3 regions of the Paraburkholderia sp. BR10882 genome follow, and region 1 is predicted to be linked to each of the others. Evidence: predicted binding sites of a transcription regulator. Region 1 holds the regulator's gene; each other region holds the start of a gene.
What was found. Region 1 encodes LexA, which represses DNA repair genes until DNA is damaged. Its sites were predicted from a motif close to ACTGTATNNNNATACAGT; they were not measured.

Region 1 (6,082 bases):
GGAACACGAAGCCCACCTGGCGCTCGCGCGCGCCCACCTCGCCCACGTCCTGGCCTTGCAGCACGACCTGGCCCGCGTCGGCGTATTCGAGGCCCGCAATGACGCGCAGGAGCGTGGTCTTGCCACAACCGGAAGGTCCGAGCAGCGCAACCAGTTCGCCCGGCGGAAAGTCGAGCGAGACGTTGTCGAGGGCGGTGAAGTCGCCGAAGCGCTTGTGCAGATTGCTGACGGTGATGCCCATGTTTACTGCTCCCCTACTTGAATCGGTTGGCGCACGGCGCGAGGCGCTGCGTGTTGTGAAACATGTTGCACGGCCACGGGTTGCGGGCCGGCGTAGGCGGGAATCTCGTCCGCGCCGCGCAGTTCCGCCGAAAGGCGGCGCTCCGCGAGCAGCTTCAGGCCGAGCGTGACGAGCGCGAGCAACGCGAGCAGCGATGCCACGGCGAACGCCGCCGCGAAGTTGTACTCGTTGTAAAGAATCTCGACGTGCAGCGGCATCGTGTCGGTCTGGCCGCGAATATGACCCGACACCACCGACACCGCACCGAACTCGCCCATGGCGCGCGCGTTGCAGAGAATCACGCCGTACAGCAGACCCCAGCGGATATTGGGCAGCGTCACGCGGCGGAACATCTGCCAGCCCGAGGCGCCCAGCACGTGGGCGGCCTCTTCTTCGTCGTTGCCCTGCGCCTGCATCAGCGGAATCAGCTCGCGCGCGACGAACGGGAACGTCACGAAGATGGTGGCGAGCACGATACCCGGCACCGCGAAGATGATCTGCACGTTGCGGTCTTCGAGCCACGGCCCGAGCCAGCCCTGCGCGCCGAACAGCAGCACGTAGATGAGACCTGAAATCACGGGCGAAACTGAAAACGGCAGGTCGATCAGCGTGGTGAGCAGCGCCTTGCCGCGAAACTCGAACTTCGCGATCGCCCACGACGCCGCGAGGCCGAAGCCCAGATTCAACGGCACCGCGATCGCCGCGGTGATGAGCGTGAGCTTGATCGCGGAGAGCGCGTCGGGATCGACGAGCGACGTGAAGTAGAAGCCGATACCCTTCGACAGCGCCTGCCAGAACACCGCGACGAGCGGCACCACGAGAAACAGCGCGAGAAACGCGAGCGCGATGCCGGTCAGCAGCCAGCGCACCCACGGTGATTCGGTGACCGGGTCCGGCCGGCGCGTACTTCGTTGTTGCGGCAGCGTGCTCATTGCGCACCTCCCGCGACGGTTGCGCCCACCACGGCACTCGGCGCGCTGCCGGCCGTTACACCCCGGCTCGTGCGGCGCTGCAAATACCACTGCAGCGAGTTGATGAGCAGCAGCATGACGAACGAGACGCAGAGCATCATCACGGCAAGCGCCGTTGCGCCCGCATAGTCGTACTGCTCGAGCTTGGTGATGATGAGCAGCGACGTAATCTCCGACTTCATCGGCACGTTGCCGGCGATGAAGATGACCGAGCCGTACTCGCCCAGCGCACGCGCGAACGCGAGCGCGAAACCCGTGAGAAGCGCCGGCAGCACCGCGGGCAGCACGACACGGCGGAACGTGAGCCAGCGCGAGGCGCCGAGGCACGCAGCGGCCTCTTCCTGTTCGCGCTCGAAGTCCTCGAGCACCGGCTGCACCGTGCGCACGACGAACGGCAAGCCGATGAAGGTCAGCGCCACGAGCACGCCGAGCGGCGTGAAGGCGATCTTCAGACCGAGCGGCTGCAGGAACTGGCCGATCCAGCCATTGCCGGCATACACGGCGGCGAGCGAAATGCCCGCCACGGAAGTCGGGAGCGCGAACGGCAGATCGACGAGCGCATCGATCACCCGTTTGAACGGAAACCTATAGCGCACGAGCACCCACGCGAGCAGGAAGCCGAATACCGCGTTGATCAGCGCCCCGCCGAGCGCGGCGGTGAACGTGAGCCGGTACGACGCGATCACGCGCGGCGACCACACGGCGCGCACGAACTGGCTCCAGTCGAGTGTCGCCGTCTTGAGAAAGGTGGCGGCAAGCGGAATGAGCACCACGAGGCTCAGATAGGCCACCGTGATGCCAAGCGTCAAACCGAAGCCAGGCAGCGCACTGGGCTTGCGCAATCGAAACGTTGTCATGCTCATCGTCCAGACATGGGTTGCGCGATTCGTGCGTTGCAGATTCGCGCCGAAAAGCGCGCCCGTAGGCGCGCTTCGTTGTTGTGCGGTCACGTCGTTATGCGGACCGCTTACTGCTTGACCGCCTGCTGCTTGACTGCTCGACAGCTTTACTGCGGCTGATAGATCGAATCGAACACGCCGCCATCCGCGAAATGCGTCTTCTGCGCGTTGGGCCAGCCGCCGAACGTGTCGTCGACCGTGTAGAGCTTGAGCTTCGGAAACTTCGCCGTGAGCGCCGCCGGGACCTTGTCCGAACGCGGACGGTAGAAGTTCTTCGCGGCGATCTCCTGACCCTCTTCGCTATAGAGGAACTGCAGGTAGGCTTCGGCCTCCTTGCGCGTGCCCTTCTTGTCGACGACCTTGTCCACCACGGCAACCGGCGGCTCAGCCAGAATGCTCACCGAAGGCACCACGATCTCGAACTTGTCCGGGCCGAACTCCTTGAGCGAGAGAAATGCTTCGTTTTCCCATGCGATCAGCACATCGCCGATGCCGCGCTGCACGAAGCTCGTCGTGGCTCCCCGCGCGCCCGAGTCGAGCACGCCCGCGTTCTTGTAGAGCTTCGTGACGAAGTCCTTCGCCGTCTGCTCGTTGCCGCCCGGCTGGTGCAGCGCATACGCCCACGCCGCGAGATAGTTCCAGCGCGCGCCGCCCGAGGTTTTCGGATTCGGCGTGACGATCGAGACACCCGGCTTGGTCAGATCGTCCCAGTCCTTGATGTGCCTGGGGTTGCCCTTGCGCACGAGGAACACGATGGTCGACGTGTATGGCGAGGCGTTGTCGGGCAGGCGCTTTTGCCAGTCCTTCGCGACGATGCCCTTGTTGGCGAGCGCGTCGATGTCCCATGCCAGCGCGAGCGTCGCGACGTCGGCCTGCAGACCGTCGAGCACCGAGCGCGCCTGTGCGCCCGAGCCGCCATGCGACTGTTTGATGGTGAGCGTTTCGCCCGTCTTCGCCTTCCACTGCTTGATGAAGGCTTCGTTGATGTCCTGGTACAGCTCGCGCGTCGGATCGTAGGAGACGTTGAGCAGCGATGTATCCGCGTGAGCGGCCAGCGGCACCATAGCCGCCATCGCCGTGACGCCGACGAGCGGCGCAACGCCAATGACCAGTTTTGCCGCCAGTGTTTTCAGCCAGCCCGCGCGCCCCGTATGTGTCGTGCCCATCTATCTGTTCTCCGTTCTCGTGTGTGCTCGTTTGCGCTCATTGATGAAACTGCAGCTAACGATGGAGGCCAGTCTAGCGATCCCCTTACATTATTAAAAATGATGTTTTCTTATTTTTTAATACGCAAAAGTGGTAAGGGCAGAGGAAGTCGCTGTTAGAGCGCGGTTTCATCCGCGCAAACACGGGAAAACGGCCTGATGGCAACGTTCAGTCGATGAACTTCAAGTAACACTTGAAAAGTGGCGAGTACTGTATAAAAATACAGTTACCTGTTCAAACATACAGTGGCGCCATGACCAAACTCACCGCACGACAGCAGCAGGTTTTCGATCTGGTTCGCCGGGCCATCGAGCGCACGGGCTTTCCGCCCACGCGCGCCGAGATCGCGGCGGAACTCGGCTTCAGCTCCGCCAACTCCGCGGAGGAGCATCTGCGTGCGCTGGCGCGCAAGGGCGTGATCGAACTGGCTGCGGGCGCCTCGCGCGGCATCCGCCTCGTGCCGGGGCCCGACGACCTGCCACACCAGTTCACGCTGCCGCACCCGAGCATCATGCAGCTCTCGCTGCCGCTCGTCGGCCGCGTCGCTGCGGGTAGCCCGATCCTCGCGCAGGAGCACATCTCGCAGAACTACATGTGCGACCCGGCGCTCTTCTCGAGCCGCCCCGACTACCTGTTGAAGGTGCGCGGCCTTTCCATGCGCGACGCCGGCATCCTCGACGGCGACCTGCTCGCCGTGCAGAAAAAGGCCGAAGCGAAAGACGGCCAGATCATCGTGGCGCGCCTCGGCGACGACGTCACCGTCAAGCGCCTGAAGCGCCGTCCGAACGGGCTCGAGCTGATCGCCGAGAACCCCGATTACGACAATATTTTCGTCGAGGCCGGCAGCGCGGAATTCGCGCTCGAAGGCATCGCGGTCGGGCTGATCCGCCCCACCGAATTCTAAGGAATCCGTCTGAGCGCGGTTTGCACATTGTTTGCGCACCATCTGCGCATACCTGGAGAGAGTCATGGAACGTCTTGCCCGCCTGCTGCCCTTCCGCCAATTCGGCCGCCTTCGCCATCTCCGTGGAATCGCCTCGTGCGCGGTCCGCGAAGTCCGCGATTCGGCTGCCGCACTGAGCGGCTCGCTCTTCGAAGACTCGCCTGAGATGGTGGCGGCCAGCGCAGCCGACCTGCCCGTGCTGCCCTCGGCACAGCCGGCGTTTGCGCGCGTGTCGCTCAACAGCACGCTCAACACCGAACAGCCCATGCGCCGCGCGCCCGTGCGCGTCTATCAGGGTCCGTCGCGGCTCATCCTCGTCGGCACGGTCGACGCGGTTTGCCGCGCAATTGACCGCTGCATCGCCGAGCAGCACAGCGACCTGCCCGCGGCACTCGCGAAGTAAGCAGCAACGCTGCACAAATGTGAGAAGAGGTTACGGGCGGGATCGTTTGGCCCGGTTTGCGGTCAACACCGTGTTTAAACGATTTGCCCTATGCCGATGACGGAATCTCTCTCTACCCCGCGCAAGACCCAAGGCTGGAAAAAGCCCGTTGCGATCACGGTCGCCGTCGCAATGGTCGTTGCCGCGATCGGCTACGCCTATGCGTCGCCCTATATCGCGGTGAAACACATGAAAGCCGCGGCCGACGCGCGTGACGCCGTCGCGCTCAACGAATACGTCGATTACCCTGCGCTGCGCCTGAGCCTGAAACAGCAGGTGGGCGAGATGCTGCACCGGCGCGTCGAGGGGCAGCACAGCAGCAATCCGTTGCTGATCCTCGGCGCCGTAATTGGCGCGGCACTGATTAGTCCGCTCGTGGATGCCTACGCCACACCGGAAGGCGTGGCCGCCCTGCTCGATGGTATGCCGCCGACGGGCAAGCCCGGCGACCGGCCACACGCGCCGCCGCCAGCGGAATCCGGCGCGCCATCCGCGCAATCGGCAGAGCCGCCGCAGTCGGCAGCCGCCTCCGCCGCGCCACCGGCCCCGGCCGTATCCGGCACCCCCGCGCCCGAGGCGCGGCCGGTGACCACGGCGGGCTATCGCGGCCTCAATGAGTTCGCGCTCACGTGGGACCGCGGCAGTACGGGCGAGCACTACGCCGCCATTCTGCAGCGTCACGGGCTCTTCTCGTGGAAGCTCTCGGCGGTCGAGCTAAGCGAAGGAAACGTCTCGAACTGAGACAGATCGGCAGTGGCAGCGCTAACAGGCCGGTTCCAGGCGAGCCGGCCCGCTTGATCCCCTACGCGGCGGCTTGCTGCTGCTTTTCCTCAGCCGCCGACGAACACGCCACGAGAATGCTGCACGAAACGCGGTCGAGCAGCGGCGTGTTGCCGGCGCCCATCCACCAACGCGAGAGCCCTGTGCGGCAGCGGTGGCCCACCACCACGAGGTCGGCATTCAGCTCGTTGGCCAGATTCGCGATTTCGTCGATCGGATGACCGAACGCGAAATGCCCCTGAGCGCGCACGCCGCGCTCAGTTAGCCAGTCCACGCCTTCCTGAAGAATCTCGCGCGCCGTTTCCTCGAAGCGGCCGCAGGCCACGTCGGTCAACAGGCCGGCGCTCTGGGCAATCGTCGAACGCATGTCGACGACCGAGAGCAAGTGCGTCTCGGCCTGCAGATCGAGTGCAAGATCGGCGCCGCACCGCAGCGCCTTGCGGCCTTCGCGCGAGCCGTCGTAACAGAGCAGAATTTTTTTATAGCTCGCCATGATCGCTTCTCCCCGCCCGCGTGATTTGCAGGCTGTGCGATTCTCATGATGGTGCGCCGCAATTCCAC
Region 2 (6,082 bases), on a different contig from region 1:
AACTAAATCGCACAATGTTATCTGCGCGGAAATGAAACATCGCCTCGTCTATCTATTGAACGTCGGACAGCGCCGGCTGCAACGGTGGTCGCAAACACGCGCGGCCGGAGGCGGCGTCACAGCAGCCCAGGCCGGGCTGCTGTTTTTTTTAGGTGATCGCAACGGCGCACTCATGAGCGAAGCCGCTGCTGCGCTGGATCTGGGCGCACCAGGCATGAGCGGTCTCGCTGACCGGACAGAAAAGGCAGGGTTGATCGAACGTCGGGCTGACGAGACCGATGGCCGGGTGTCGCGCCTGTGGTTGACGCAAGCAGGACGTACCGCGCGCCAAAAGTCGAAGCTTCGCATGAAAGACTTGAACGCCCGATTGACCGAAGGATTTACGGAAGCGGAGATCGACGTCGTAGCGCGGTGGCTGACCAGCCTGCAGACCAGGTTTCCGCTCGCCGAAGACGGCGACGCGTAACCTCGACCGTGGCCGGCCAGCAAGGCACTGGCTAGTGCCGGGCAACCTTCGCGAAGTCCGGCTTGCGCTTCTCGGCAAAGGCCGCGAATGCCTCTCTTGCCTCGGCGCTCGTCAGCCGCTCCTGAAACTTCGCGCTCTCGCTGTCCATTTGCGCAACCAGGGTTTCGGCTTCGCGCATCAGCTTTTTCATGGCGCTCAGTGAACCGGCCGGCTTGGCGGCGATTCTTTCCGCCATCCTGCGTGCGTCGTCGCGTAGTTGATCCTTTGCGCAGACCTTGTTGGCGAGACCCCACGCGACAGCGGTTTGCGCGTCGAGCGGCTCGCCCAGCGCAAACATCTCGAACGCCCGCACGTGGCCGACGCGCAGCGGAAGCAGGTAGCTGGACGCCGCCTCGGGGACGAGCGCGAGATTGACGAACGGCGTGATCAGTTCTGCGTCTGGCGCGAGCAGGACGTAGTCGCAGTGCAGTAGAAGCGTCGTGCCAATACCGACCGCCTTGCCCTGAACCGCCGCGATGATGGACACGCTCGACTTCGCCAGGGCGTGCAAAAAGCGATGCACGTGTCGCTCACTGGGCCCCTTCCCCGATGCAATGGCTGCGAACTCGCCCACATCGTTGCCCGCGGTGAACATGTCTCCGTCCCCTTGCAGCAGCAATACGCGGACATCGCTGTCGTGCTCCGCATTCTCGATGATGTCTGCCAGCGTGCCATACATCTCGTTCGTCAATGCATTCTTCTTGTCCGGTCGGGCCAGCGTAATCGTCAGAATGCCATCGGCTTGTTCGACGTGAATCTCCGCGCTCATGTGCTCTCCTGAAATTTAGTTTGCATGCGAAGTATATAGGTAGTTCGCATGCAAAGTAAACCGGACGGTCGATGCCATGTAATTCGGGGCCTGCTCGCGAACCCTCGCTCCTGAAGACGTTTGAAGGCGAAAATTCGTAGCGGACCAGAATTCGACCAGGTACTCCATTCGCGACGTCGCGCCACTCCTCGCGCGCACCCAAGCTCCGTAGCATTGAAGCATTACCAAACAGACAAGCAACCGGAGGACTGAACATGCTTATTCTCACCGCTGTCGTCGTCATCGCCGCCGTGGCGATCTGGAGCGTCTACCGGCGTTTGCACCCGCGCCAGGACTGAAACATGACAGGCTGCTCCACCAGCCTGTTCGCAACAGCCCGCCGCATTGGCGGGCTTTTTCCTGGATTCCACAGTCAGAGCGGCGGCGTCCGCGGAAGAGCCGTTTGCGAACATCTTCGCACTCAAAAAAATATCTCCGAATCAGCTCCAGTATCCTGACAAAGTGACTGTATAAATGTACAGTTCCATTCAATTTTCCACAGGACGCACGGTGCCGTCGTCCCGCTGCTCCTGCCGCCATACCCGATGATGAGTAGCGTGCCGGTCGCGCGGAGCCATCGAGAGCTATTTTTGAGTACCAAGGCATGCCAGATGATCGGCGCATAGCCCACATCGACATGGACGCATTCTTTGCGTCGTGTGAACTTTCGCAGTATCCGGAGCTACGAGGCCAAGCCATGGTGGTTGCTGGCCGTCGCTCGGATACGCCCCGAACGAAGCCGGACGGCACTCGCGAATTCTCGCGCCTGCGCGACTATGTGGGCAGAGGTGTCCTGACGACCGCGACCTACGAGGCTCGCGCGCTCGGCGTTCATTCCGGAATGCCCGCCATGAAAGCCGCCCGGTTAGCGCCAGATGCGATTCTCCTTCCAGTGAATTTCGACCTCTACCGAACGTACTCGCGACTGTTCAAGGATGCCGTCCGGTCAATCAGTTCGAGCATGGAAGACGTTGGAATCGACGAGGTCTACGCAGACGTTTCACTCACGAATGGCGATTCGGAGGCAATCGCGCGCAAGTTGAAATCCGCCGTCTTCGAAGCAACCAATCTCACATGCTCCGTCGGTATCGCGCCAAACAAGCTGCTCGCCAAGCTGTGCTCCGATATGCAAAAGCCGGACGGAATCACAATCCTGACGCCGGAGGACGTGCAATCCAGGATTTGGCCAATGGCCGCAAACAAGATCAACGGCGTTGGCCCCAAGGCGGCCGCCAAGCTTGCGTCTTTTGGAATCACGACCATCGGTGAGATCGCTGCGCGCGACGAGCACTGGCTCATCGAAAACTTCGGACGAAGCTACGGGGCGTGGCTTCGCAGAGTTTCACACGGACTAGATGACAGGCCGGTGGTGACGTATAGCGAGCCCGTCTCGATGAGTCGCGAAACCACATTCGAGCGCGATCTGCACGCGGTGCGGCATCGACAGGAACTGGGCGCAGCGTTTACCCGCCTATGCGAACAGGTGGCGCTCGACCTCCAGCGAAAAGGCTATCTGGCCAGGAAGATCGGCATCAAGCTGCGCTTTAATGACTTCAAGACTGTCACGCGTGACGTCACGCTTCCTGAGCCTATTGATGACGCGAAAGCATTGCGGCGCGCGGCGACTGAGTGCCTGAAAAGAGTCGAACTCGTTAAATCCATCAGGCTGCTAGGGGTGAAGGCCGGCAACCTCCAACACACCGGAGAAGCTTCCAGTAACGAGTCGCCTCAGTTCACGCTGGATTTTTAGCCGGCAACGCGCAGCGCCCCCGTCGTGCGAGGCGTGCACGGTGACTTCGCAAACACAGAAGCGAATGCATCAACTGGCCGGCTCCGATGCCAACGCAATCCGCGCCTTCTCCTCCGGACTATTCGCCTTGTAATACTTGTCGGCCCACTTGCGGTCGGGCTGTAGCAACAGCCGTTGCACGGTTCTATGCTGCTGCTCCTCGATGCCAACGGCGCGCGCACGATAGTGCTCGTACAACCGCATGAATTCCGCGAGGTAAATGGCGGCGATTCGCTTGTCTTGTATTTCGAGCAGATTCTCGTCGTTGAAATGCTCGGAGTTGTTGCTCATGTTGGCCGAGCCCGTGTAGACAATCGGATTGTCTCCTTCGGCGTCGATGACGATGAACTTATGGTGGATAATGACCGGCGCGTAACTGGGCGCGACTTCGCCGGGAAAGAGGCGGAGCTCGGGTTCGAAACCTTCAGGCACGGTCGCCGGGGAAAAGTACGATGCATCGATGACGTCGCGGTTTTCCCTGCTTCGATGATAGAGCGCGAGGTTTGCCAGCGCAGTCGTACTCACTGCCTCTCCCGCTTTTTGCGCCTCTTGCGCATTCTCAGCGGACTTTCCGCTGATATTGTTGACGAGGCCGAACATCATGAGCCCCTTGTCGCCGGCGGCAAAGCAGGCGTCGCGAAGCGGTTCGTCTGTCGGCATGAAGAGGCAGAACAAAACCGAATGCTGCGCCTTTCCTATCGCTTCGACGATGGTATCGATCTGGGTACGTCTGGTTTTCGTTTCCGGAGAGAAGCAAACGCGCACGGCTGCGCTTCCCACCGTCACGGAATCGGACCAGCCATTCGTGAGTTCGGCGGTCTGGTTGATCGGCGGATTGCCGGCGATGGCTTTCGTTCTGTCGTCGTACAGTTTCGCGAGGTCTGCCGAATCGAACAGATGAAGTACGTTGGCCTGCTCCGTAATGCCTTCTGTCGTGAAATTCGCAGAACCCGCAACCACGAATGCCGGGTTGCCTTGCCGATCGCCCCTATCCGTCACGATGAGCTTGTCGTGCATGATGTGCGTCTTGTCACGCGGGCAGAACGTCACGACGTTGCCCAGTTCATCGACCGTGGGTTGATTGGGCGATGCAGCGGGCGCTTTGCCTTTTTCGCGAACCCGATGCGAGTCGTATACGACGGCGACATTGGCTTTGCCGTGAGCGGTTCCGAACTCCTTGAACGCCGGGATCGCCCAAAGCGGGTCGGTCAGGTGATAGACGGCTGCTGCAGCGCGCGACGCGTCCTGGAATATTTCCTTGAACACGAGCTGCATATCGTTGGCGAGCCACGTACGAAGTTCAAACGCCTGTGCGGCCGGCGGCGCGGTATGCGGATCGATTCCCATCGCCTTCACTTGTCGTGCGAAAGCCTGCGAGCTCACCACCGCGCGGTTGAACCAGGTACCCACGCCGTCTTCGATATGCGCCGGTAACGTGACCTCACACGAACTCGCCTCTGCGTTCAGCAGATTCAGATTGTCCGGCGTACCGACTACCGGGTAGATGGTGTACCTGAATTGCTTGCCTCTGTCGGCTTCCTCGATGCGCGCGTCCCACCACATGAATTTTTGAATCGGCGCGATATTCGAAGGCGCATCGGGTTTACCGTCCGGCACGGGCCCCTTGAACGTGATTCGATTAGGGAGCCAGCTGCTCGTCTCATGGGATTTACCGTCCGGGCTAGTGAAGCCCGGGGCGCGTTCAATAGCGAAACCGAGGAAGTCGGCACGTGTCGCACCGTCCGGCCAGTCGAGCGCGAGTAAAACCAGCGTCGGGGAGAGATAGCTGCGGACCTTCGTCGACATCGTTCACCTCTGCTGTATTAGCCAAAGGCCCCAGTTTCAACCATCAGTTTGTTGAAACGGTGAACGAAGCATGTTGCCTGGATGTCGTTTCGATGACGCTGCCGGGAGCCGCAATAAAGTCACTTACTGCGGCGTGATATCTCTTTGCACCCGATGAATATGCCGCTCGACATAGAACGCCGCCGCATCGGCGTCTCCGCAGACAATGGCTTCGTAAATCAGACGATGCTCGGCAACGTACAGCCGAATGCGAGCCGGGTCGTCAATCCCATCGTCCTTGAGTCGCTTGCACAGCGACTGGCCCATGGTCGATGCAATTTCTTCCGCGAGTGGTCATCGTGAGTTCTCAGTGCGCCTTGAGTTGTTCTCAAACATACCACTTTCGCGACCACTCCCTGCTGGCCTTGGCGGCATGTTCATGCGAAGAAACCAATTTTCCGGACCTGACGAGACTTTTTGGTCTAGTTTAAGTCCACATTGACACATTTCGTGCTATCCACCACAAGTGGTATAGATTGGTTCCACATTGCGCCCGAGAAATGGACGGCCTGCCGGTTCCGTACGGCCAGTGAGTCAATAGCGTAAAAACATCATGAAGACTACTCGCACGATAACGACCGTCGAAGTGCATACCGGCGGCGAAGCATTCCGTATCGTCACCAGCGGATTGCCTCGCCTGCCCGGCGACACGATCGTGAAGCGTCGTGCGTGGCTCAAGGAAAACGCCGACGAAATCCGCACCGCGTTGATGTTCGAGCCGCGCGGTCACGCCGATATGTACGGCGGCTATCTGACCGAACCGGTCAGCCCGAGCGCCGACTTCGGCATCATCTTCCTTCACAACGAGGGCTATAGCGACCACTGCGGACACGGCGTGATCGCGCTGTCCACCGCAGCGGTCGAGCTTGGCTGGGTGCAGCGCAGTGTTCCGGAAACGCGTGTCGGCATCGACGCTCCCTGTGGCTTTATCGAAGCCTTCGTTCAATGGGATGGCGAACACGCGGGCAACGTGCGATTCGTGAACGTCCCCTCGTTCATCTGGAAGCGCGATGTGACTGTCGAGACGCCGTCCTTCGGTACGGTGAAGGGCGACATTGCTTTCGGCGGCGCGTTTTATTTCTATACTGACGGCCAGCCACATGAGCTCGCCGTGCGCGAGTCGTCGGTCGAGGAA
Region 3 (6,082 bases), on a different contig from region 1:
CGTCGCCGAGAAGAGCGTGATGCTGTGTGCCGTGGCGATGCGCGGGCGCAAGGCATCCGCCGGCACGATGTTGCGGATGGCGATCGTGGAACGCGGGCGGCGCGCGTTCTGATGCGCCAATGGCGTGACGTCGAAGAGTGAATGCGTATCGAAGCGTTCGGCAATGCGCGTGAAGTGCAGGGCGTCGAAATAGAAGCGCTCGAGTTCGGGATCGCGCACGAGCGCGGGTTCGGCGAGCTGGTCGCCGATCGCCCCGATCACGTCGCCAAGCGCGGCGACGAGGCCTTCGGGCAAGGTGTCGCTCGCGCGCCAGGCGCCGGGCAACACGGCGTTCTGCGCGTTCCAGTGCTTCTGCAGGCGCGCGAGCGCGCGCTTGAGCGGTGCGCTCGCGGCGCGGCGCACGGCGTCGATGCGCGTTTGCACGAGTTCCGCCGAATACATCGCGCGGGCGCGCTCGGGGAGGTTGTGGGCTTCGTCCACGAGCACGCTCGCGCGCCACTGGTTGTGCGCGGCGAGCATAAAGAGCATGGCGCTCGCGTCGAACCAGTAGTTGTAGTCGCCGACGATCACGTCGCTCCAGCGCGCGAGTTCCTGGCCAAGGTAGTACGGGCAGACGGCATGCTCGCTCGCCACCTCGCGCAGTGCCGCGCGGTCGAGCCGCACGCGTTCGAGCGCCGCCGCGCGCGCGGCCGGCAGACGGTCGTAAAAGCCGCGCGCAAGCGGGCATGATTCGCCATGACATGCCGCTTCGGGATGCTCGCACGACTTTTCGCGCGCGACGAGTTCGAGCACGCGCAGGGGCACGGGCGTTCGATGCGCTTCGGCGCTTGCTTCGTCTTGCGCGCTTGTCAGCGTAGCGAGCGCGTCGAGTGCCAACTGACGCCCAGAGCTTTTCGCGCTCAGAAATACGACCTTGTCGATCGCCGCGCGCGGGCAAGCCTTCAACTGCGGAAAGAGCGTGCCGATGGTCTTGCCGATGCCGGTGGGCGCCTGCGCGAGCAGACAGCGTCCCTGCGTCGCCGCGCGCCAGACGGCTTCGGCAAGATCGCGCTGGCCGTGTCGAAACTGCGGATGCGGCAGGCACAGTGTGGCAAGCGCGGTATCGCGTGCGACGCGGTGGGCGCTTTCCTGCTCGGCCCATGCAACGAAGCGACGACATTGCGTTTCGAACGCGGTGCGCAATTCCCGCGCGCTCGCATGCTCGACGAGCGCCGTCTCGCACCCCGAACCGATGTCGTAGTACACCAAAGCGAGTTCGAGCCCATCGAGGCCGAGTTTTTCGCAGAGAAGTGCGCCGTAGACGCGCAACTGCGCCCAGTGCAGCGCGCGCTGATTCTCGCGCATCGCATCGAGGTCGCCGCGATAGGTCTTGAATTCTTCGAGCCTGCGGCGCGCGGGATCGTAGCCGTCGGCGCGACCGCGCACGCTCAGCGATTCGAACGTGCCGGAAAGCGCGATCTCGGTCTCGTAGCCGGGCGGGCGCCGCGCGGCGATGGCGGCGTGGCCGGCGCGGCCGTCGCTTGCGTCCGGCGAGGGCGTGAAGCGCAAGTCGAGGTCGCCGCGCTTCGCGGTGAACTCGCACAGCGTGCGCACGGCCACCGTGTAGCTCATGGCGCGGGCAGCGCCTGGCCGGCGCTGTCGTCGGCTTCGTCTGGCAGGTTGGGCCAACGCACCTGCAATACGGAAACCGGCATGCCGTGCTGCACGCAATAGGCCAGCCAACGGCGCTGGTTGTCCTGCAAGCGGTCGCCGGGGCCTTTCACCTCGATCAGTTCGTAGCGCCGCTCGTGCGGCCAGAAGCGCACGAGATCGGGCAGACCCGAGCGGTTCGCGACGGGTTCGCGCAGCAGTCGCTCGAACCACAGGCGCAGATGAGCGGCGGGGAAGCAGTCGAGGGCGAGCGTGAGCAGTTCGTCGCTCAATGCGGGCCACGCGACGAACGGTGACTGGATGCCGGATTTTTCCGCATAGCGGCGCACAATCGACTCGCGGTAGGCGTGCGTTTCGAGTTCGGCGAGACATGTTTCGAACTGCGAAGCACGTCGTGCGACGAAGTCGGCGGCGTGCAGGTCGGCGGGGCCGCGCTGGAACGGGTGGAAGAACGCGCCTGGCATCGGCGCGAACAGCGCGGGCCAGCAGAGCAGGCCGAAGAGCGCGTTGATCAGCGTGTTCTCGACATAGAACACGGGCGCTTGCGGCGCGGCGAGCGCGATGCGCGCGGCTTCCTCGACGCGCAGTGCGCCAGGCGCCGCGGGCAGCGCGAGTTCGAGCTGCGCGAACCCCGGCCCGGCGCTCGTCTTCGACTTCGCCCGCGTGCGCGCGAGACGCCCGAGCGTGCGCGCCGCGCGCTGCGCTTCCTCTTCGTTCGCGGGCGCATCGGCAATGGTCTGCGCGAGCGCCAGCGCTTCCGCGCGTCGGTTCAGTTGTTCGAGCACACGCACGCGGCGGTAACGCGATTCAGGGTGAGCGCAGTCGAGATAAGCGCGCCACGCGAGTTCGGGTTCGCCCGCGCGCTCGGCGGCGAGCCCCGCGGCGTGACGCAGCTTGTCGTGGCGAGCGCGCAGCCAGGCGTTCGCGTGCGTGCGCGGGGCCAGCGCGTCGAGTGCTGCGAGTGTTGCGGTGATGGCGCCGGCAGCGTCGAAGTCCTGGGTCTCGGCGGCGCTCTGGAGTCCGTCGCGGCAATCGCGCAGCGCCAGATACGCGTCGATGTCCTCGCGTCGCTGGAACGCACGCGAGGCGTGATCGAAGGGCACGCTTTCGTAGCGAAAGACGCCGAGGTCGGCGAGCACGAACTCCGACCAGTCCTGATGCAGGTTGCCGAAGAACATCAGGCGCAGGCGCTCGCAGAGCGGGGCACTCGCGAACAAAAGCACAGTGTCGGACGAGGCCGGGAACCACGCACGCCAGTCGCGCGGTTCGGGCGCGGCGGCATAGTGTGCATCGAGCGCCTCGAGCGTTGCCGCGCGCGTGGCGCGAGCTTCGAGCGCGATGCCAAGACGCTCGGCGAGCGCTTGCAGTTCGGCTTTCGTCACAAGCGCGGCGAGCGCGCCGAGATCGAGTGCGGGCGCGTCGTCGAGCCAACCCGCCGCGACGAGCGGTGCCGCAGCCGCGCGCGGGCAGCCGATCTCGTCATACGCGAGCCGGCTGGCGCGAAAATAGGGACCCTTACGCATCAGCATGCGCACGAAGAGCGCGCGAGATGCTTGCGGCACCTGCACGAATTCGTCGGCGAAGCGGCGCTCGGCGTCGTCGAACAGGTCGGCGCAGCGCGCGTCGAGCCACGCTAGCGCACGCTCGAAGTTCGCGAGGTAATAGAACGGATCGGGAGAGTCGGGAAGCACGCGTGGCACTGTACGGATATACAGCAGCGATGATAGCAGGGTCGCCGGTGGGCGCGAGCGCCGTCAGGGATTCCCCGCCCCGTACGCTACAATTGCCGCAGCCTGAAAATCGGATGAGCGATGAACACACGTAACGCATGCTTCGCCGGCCTCGCGGCCGCCGTCACCCTGCTCGCGGGATGCGCGGCGCAGTACCGCAACACCAGCGCCTGCGAAGAGGCGATGCGTAGCCGCCTTGCCGAGACGACGCTCGGCGACCTCAAGGTCACGCATAGCGCGACGACGTATCGTGGCGCCCGTGTGGTGGTCGAAGGGCAGCTCGAGAACGGCGCGGCTTCGGCCGCCGTGGTCGCCTCGGCGCCGTCTGCCTCGGCCGCATCGGCGGCGGCGTCCACCACGGCGCAGGGCGCCAACGAGGCGCCCACGGTCACGGCGCCGATGGTGCAGGCGGCGGCGCTGCCCGGCACGATTTCGGTTCCCACCGCTCCAGTCGCCCAAGGCGGCACGCCAGAGGGCAAGCCGACCACGCCGGTCGCCGCGCTGGTCGCAAAGCTTGGTATCAAGAAGGCCGTCGGCACACCGGCGGCCGCGGAGTGCACCTTCAACGAGTCGGGCCTTGCGACGTTCCGCTGGCTCGCGCCGCCGAAGCTCGCGAAGACCACGCCCGACCCGAACGCCTCGAACGATTAAAACGAACGCACGCTGCTCGCCGTGGCGTTGCTACGGCAGCACCCGTCGTTGGCGCATTCTGCGCTCATGAAGGCCTCGCAAGAGGCCTTCGTCGTTTGTAGCTGATAAGACTCCGGTGATCGCCGGCGCGTTCAAAACGCGAAGAATGGTCCACTGCCTGCAGGTGTGTCCTGCAAGGCGATCGCCGTGAACACGCGGCGCCCGAAGAAGAACGGCAGTCCCCAGCCGAACGCGCGACCGTTGTAGCCAGCGAGATTGCTGAAGGCCCAGTTGCCGGTGGCGAGCAGCGTCGTCGAGCTTGCGACCGCGAAGGTCACGGAAGCGCCCACACCGTCGATGCCGGCTATCGTCGCACCGAGGCTGACCGGCGAACTCGGGCAATACCAGAACCCGCAGCGCGTCATCGTCGGGCTGTTGAAGTACAGCGCGTTCGAGCCCGTGTCGAGGTAGCTCAGCGAGTAGACCGTGCCGTCCGATGTCGTCGTCTTCACATAGCCGGTGCCCGAGTTCGCGCGCAGCACCGTCGCGCTGCCGAGCGCGTTGTTCGCCTGCGTGCCGATGCCGAAGATCATCGACCCCCTCACCCCGGACGCGCCGCTGTCGGCCAGGGGCGGCAGGTCGATGATCACGCCGTTGTTGTCGGTGGCAAAGCCCGCCACCGGGTTGCTGACTTGTTGCGCAAGCGGTTGCGCGCTCGCCGTGCAGCCGCTCGCGCGGCAGGCGTAGTACCACGGCGTGGCGGCCGCCCTGACGCAGGACACGCCGCAATCGGCGCTGAACGGCCCGACTCCGAGAATGCCGTTCGAGCGCAGCGCGGCGGCGCTGTTCATCGCGAGGCCGCTGCCGGCGCAGCCGTCCGGCGCTGACGCGGGCACGGCCGGGTCGGCGATCAACTGGATCGGCAGCGAAGCGGCAGTCTCGCCCGCGAGCTTCACGTCGGCGCTGCGCACCGTGCCCCACGTGTAGCCCGTGCCGAACACGGCGCATTCGCCGGCGATGTCGGCCCCCGCACCGGCTGGCACGGGGGGCAGCGAGAAGCCTGCCGGCAGCGCCGAAGCGAGCAGGCGCAGGCCTTGGGAGCCGGTATCGAGCTGGACGTTGTCGACGCTCGTGCAGTCCGCGGTGCCCGGCACGCAGACCGTGACGCTCGTCATCAGCATGTTGTGCGTCGAGGTGGGCGTCGGGCCCACCGTGACGGCCACGACATTGGGCGTGGTCGATTGCGGAATCGTGCGGCTCGTGCCGGCGGTCGACGGCGCGCTCGAGGGAGTTGAGGCGCTGGCAGGTTCCGCGGCGCCTGTGCTCGCGGACGCGGTTCCGGCATCGCCGCCACCGCACGCGGTGAGCGCGGCGCAAAGCGAGAAGAGCGCGAGGGGGGCGACGAGGGCGAGGCGCCGGGAGCGGGCCTTCATTGGAGATCCCCGACGCTCACGCCAGCGGGAAGTGCGGCGGGCAGCCACGCGCGTCCCACGTAGGCGCGCATGTGGCCGGCCGTCTCGACCACGACCTGAGCGCCGTCCACGCGCGCAGCGTGCAGGCCGTTGCGGCCGGTGGCGTGAAGCGCCGCGGCGGCGCTGCGCCAGTCGGCTGCGTAACGGCCCAGTAGCGCCCCAACGTTGGGCTGAGCCGGCCCCTGCCACGTGTACGCGAAGACCGTCCCGGCCGCGCTGCCCACATAGGCGTTGATGGTCGTGCCGTTGTCGTCGACGTAGCTGACGACGCGGCCGGCGCCGCCACCGATGCTGCGTTGGGCGGCGCCGGCCGGTACGGTCGCGGTGTCGCCGAGCGCGGCCCGGGCCGGCGCGGCGGCGAAGCCGAGGCAATTGAGCGCGCAGGCGAAGGCTGCGGCGCGGCCCGCCTGGGTGAGGCTGCAAGTTTTCATGACGCTCTCCGGTCCTGCTATTTACGAATCTTTTTTGAGATTTCGAGATGAAATTAGCACCAGGGTCGTTCTTGCGAGCGTCCCAGGCCGGGAGGGCGGCACAGCGCAAAGCAGCGTTTGCGCGTGGGGAGGAGTTAATGCGTTGATCCAAAAGGAAATTGGCGGCTTT

Region 2: a site for LexA is predicted at 1,779-1,796, ahead of dinB (DNA polymerase IV). Genes of this name have one in related genera too.
Region 3: a site for LexA is predicted at 3,349-3,366, ahead of AB3X99_RS18525 (VRR-NUC domain-containing protein). Genes of this name have one in related genera too.

The regions. Positions count from the first base shown of each region.
Region 1 covers NZ_JBFPKP010000001.1:921,095-927,176, reverse strand. The annotation lists gene AB3X99_RS04350 (sulfate/molybdate ABC transporter ATP-binding protein) at 1-241, opposite strand, end outside; gene cysW (sulfate ABC transporter permease subunit CysW) at 244-1,212, opposite strand; gene cysT (sulfate ABC transporter permease subunit CysT) at 1,209-2,108, opposite strand; gene AB3X99_RS04335 (sulfate ABC transporter substrate-binding protein) at 2,258-3,316, opposite strand; gene lexA (transcriptional repressor LexA) at 3,610-4,260, shown strand; gene AB3X99_RS04325 (hypothetical protein) at 4,325-4,702, shown strand; gene AB3X99_RS04320 (DUF2939 domain-containing protein) at 4,799-5,482, shown strand; gene AB3X99_RS04315 (universal stress protein) at 5,544-6,014, opposite strand.
Region 2 covers NZ_JBFPKP010000007.1:160,578-166,659, reverse strand. The annotation lists gene AB3X99_RS19745 (MarR family winged helix-turn-helix transcriptional regulator) at 32-466, shown strand; gene AB3X99_RS19740 (enoyl-CoA hydratase-related protein) at 498-1,274, opposite strand; gene dinB (DNA polymerase IV) at 1,918-3,063, shown strand; gene AB3X99_RS19730 (phospholipase D-like domain-containing protein) at 3,133-4,908, opposite strand; partial or broken gene AB3X99_RS19725 (FCD domain-containing protein) at 5,032-5,238, opposite strand; gene lhpH (trans-3-hydroxy-L-proline dehydratase) at 5,501-6,082, shown strand, end outside.
Region 3 covers NZ_JBFPKP010000006.1:360,134-366,215, reverse strand. The annotation lists gene AB3X99_RS18530 (ATP-dependent DNA helicase) at 1-1,611, opposite strand, end outside; gene AB3X99_RS18525 (VRR-NUC domain-containing protein) at 1,608-3,341, opposite strand; gene AB3X99_RS18520 (hypothetical protein) at 3,462-4,031, shown strand; gene AB3X99_RS18515 (DUF3443 domain-containing protein) at 4,163-5,443, opposite strand; gene AB3X99_RS18510 (DUF2844 domain-containing protein) at 5,440-5,913, opposite strand.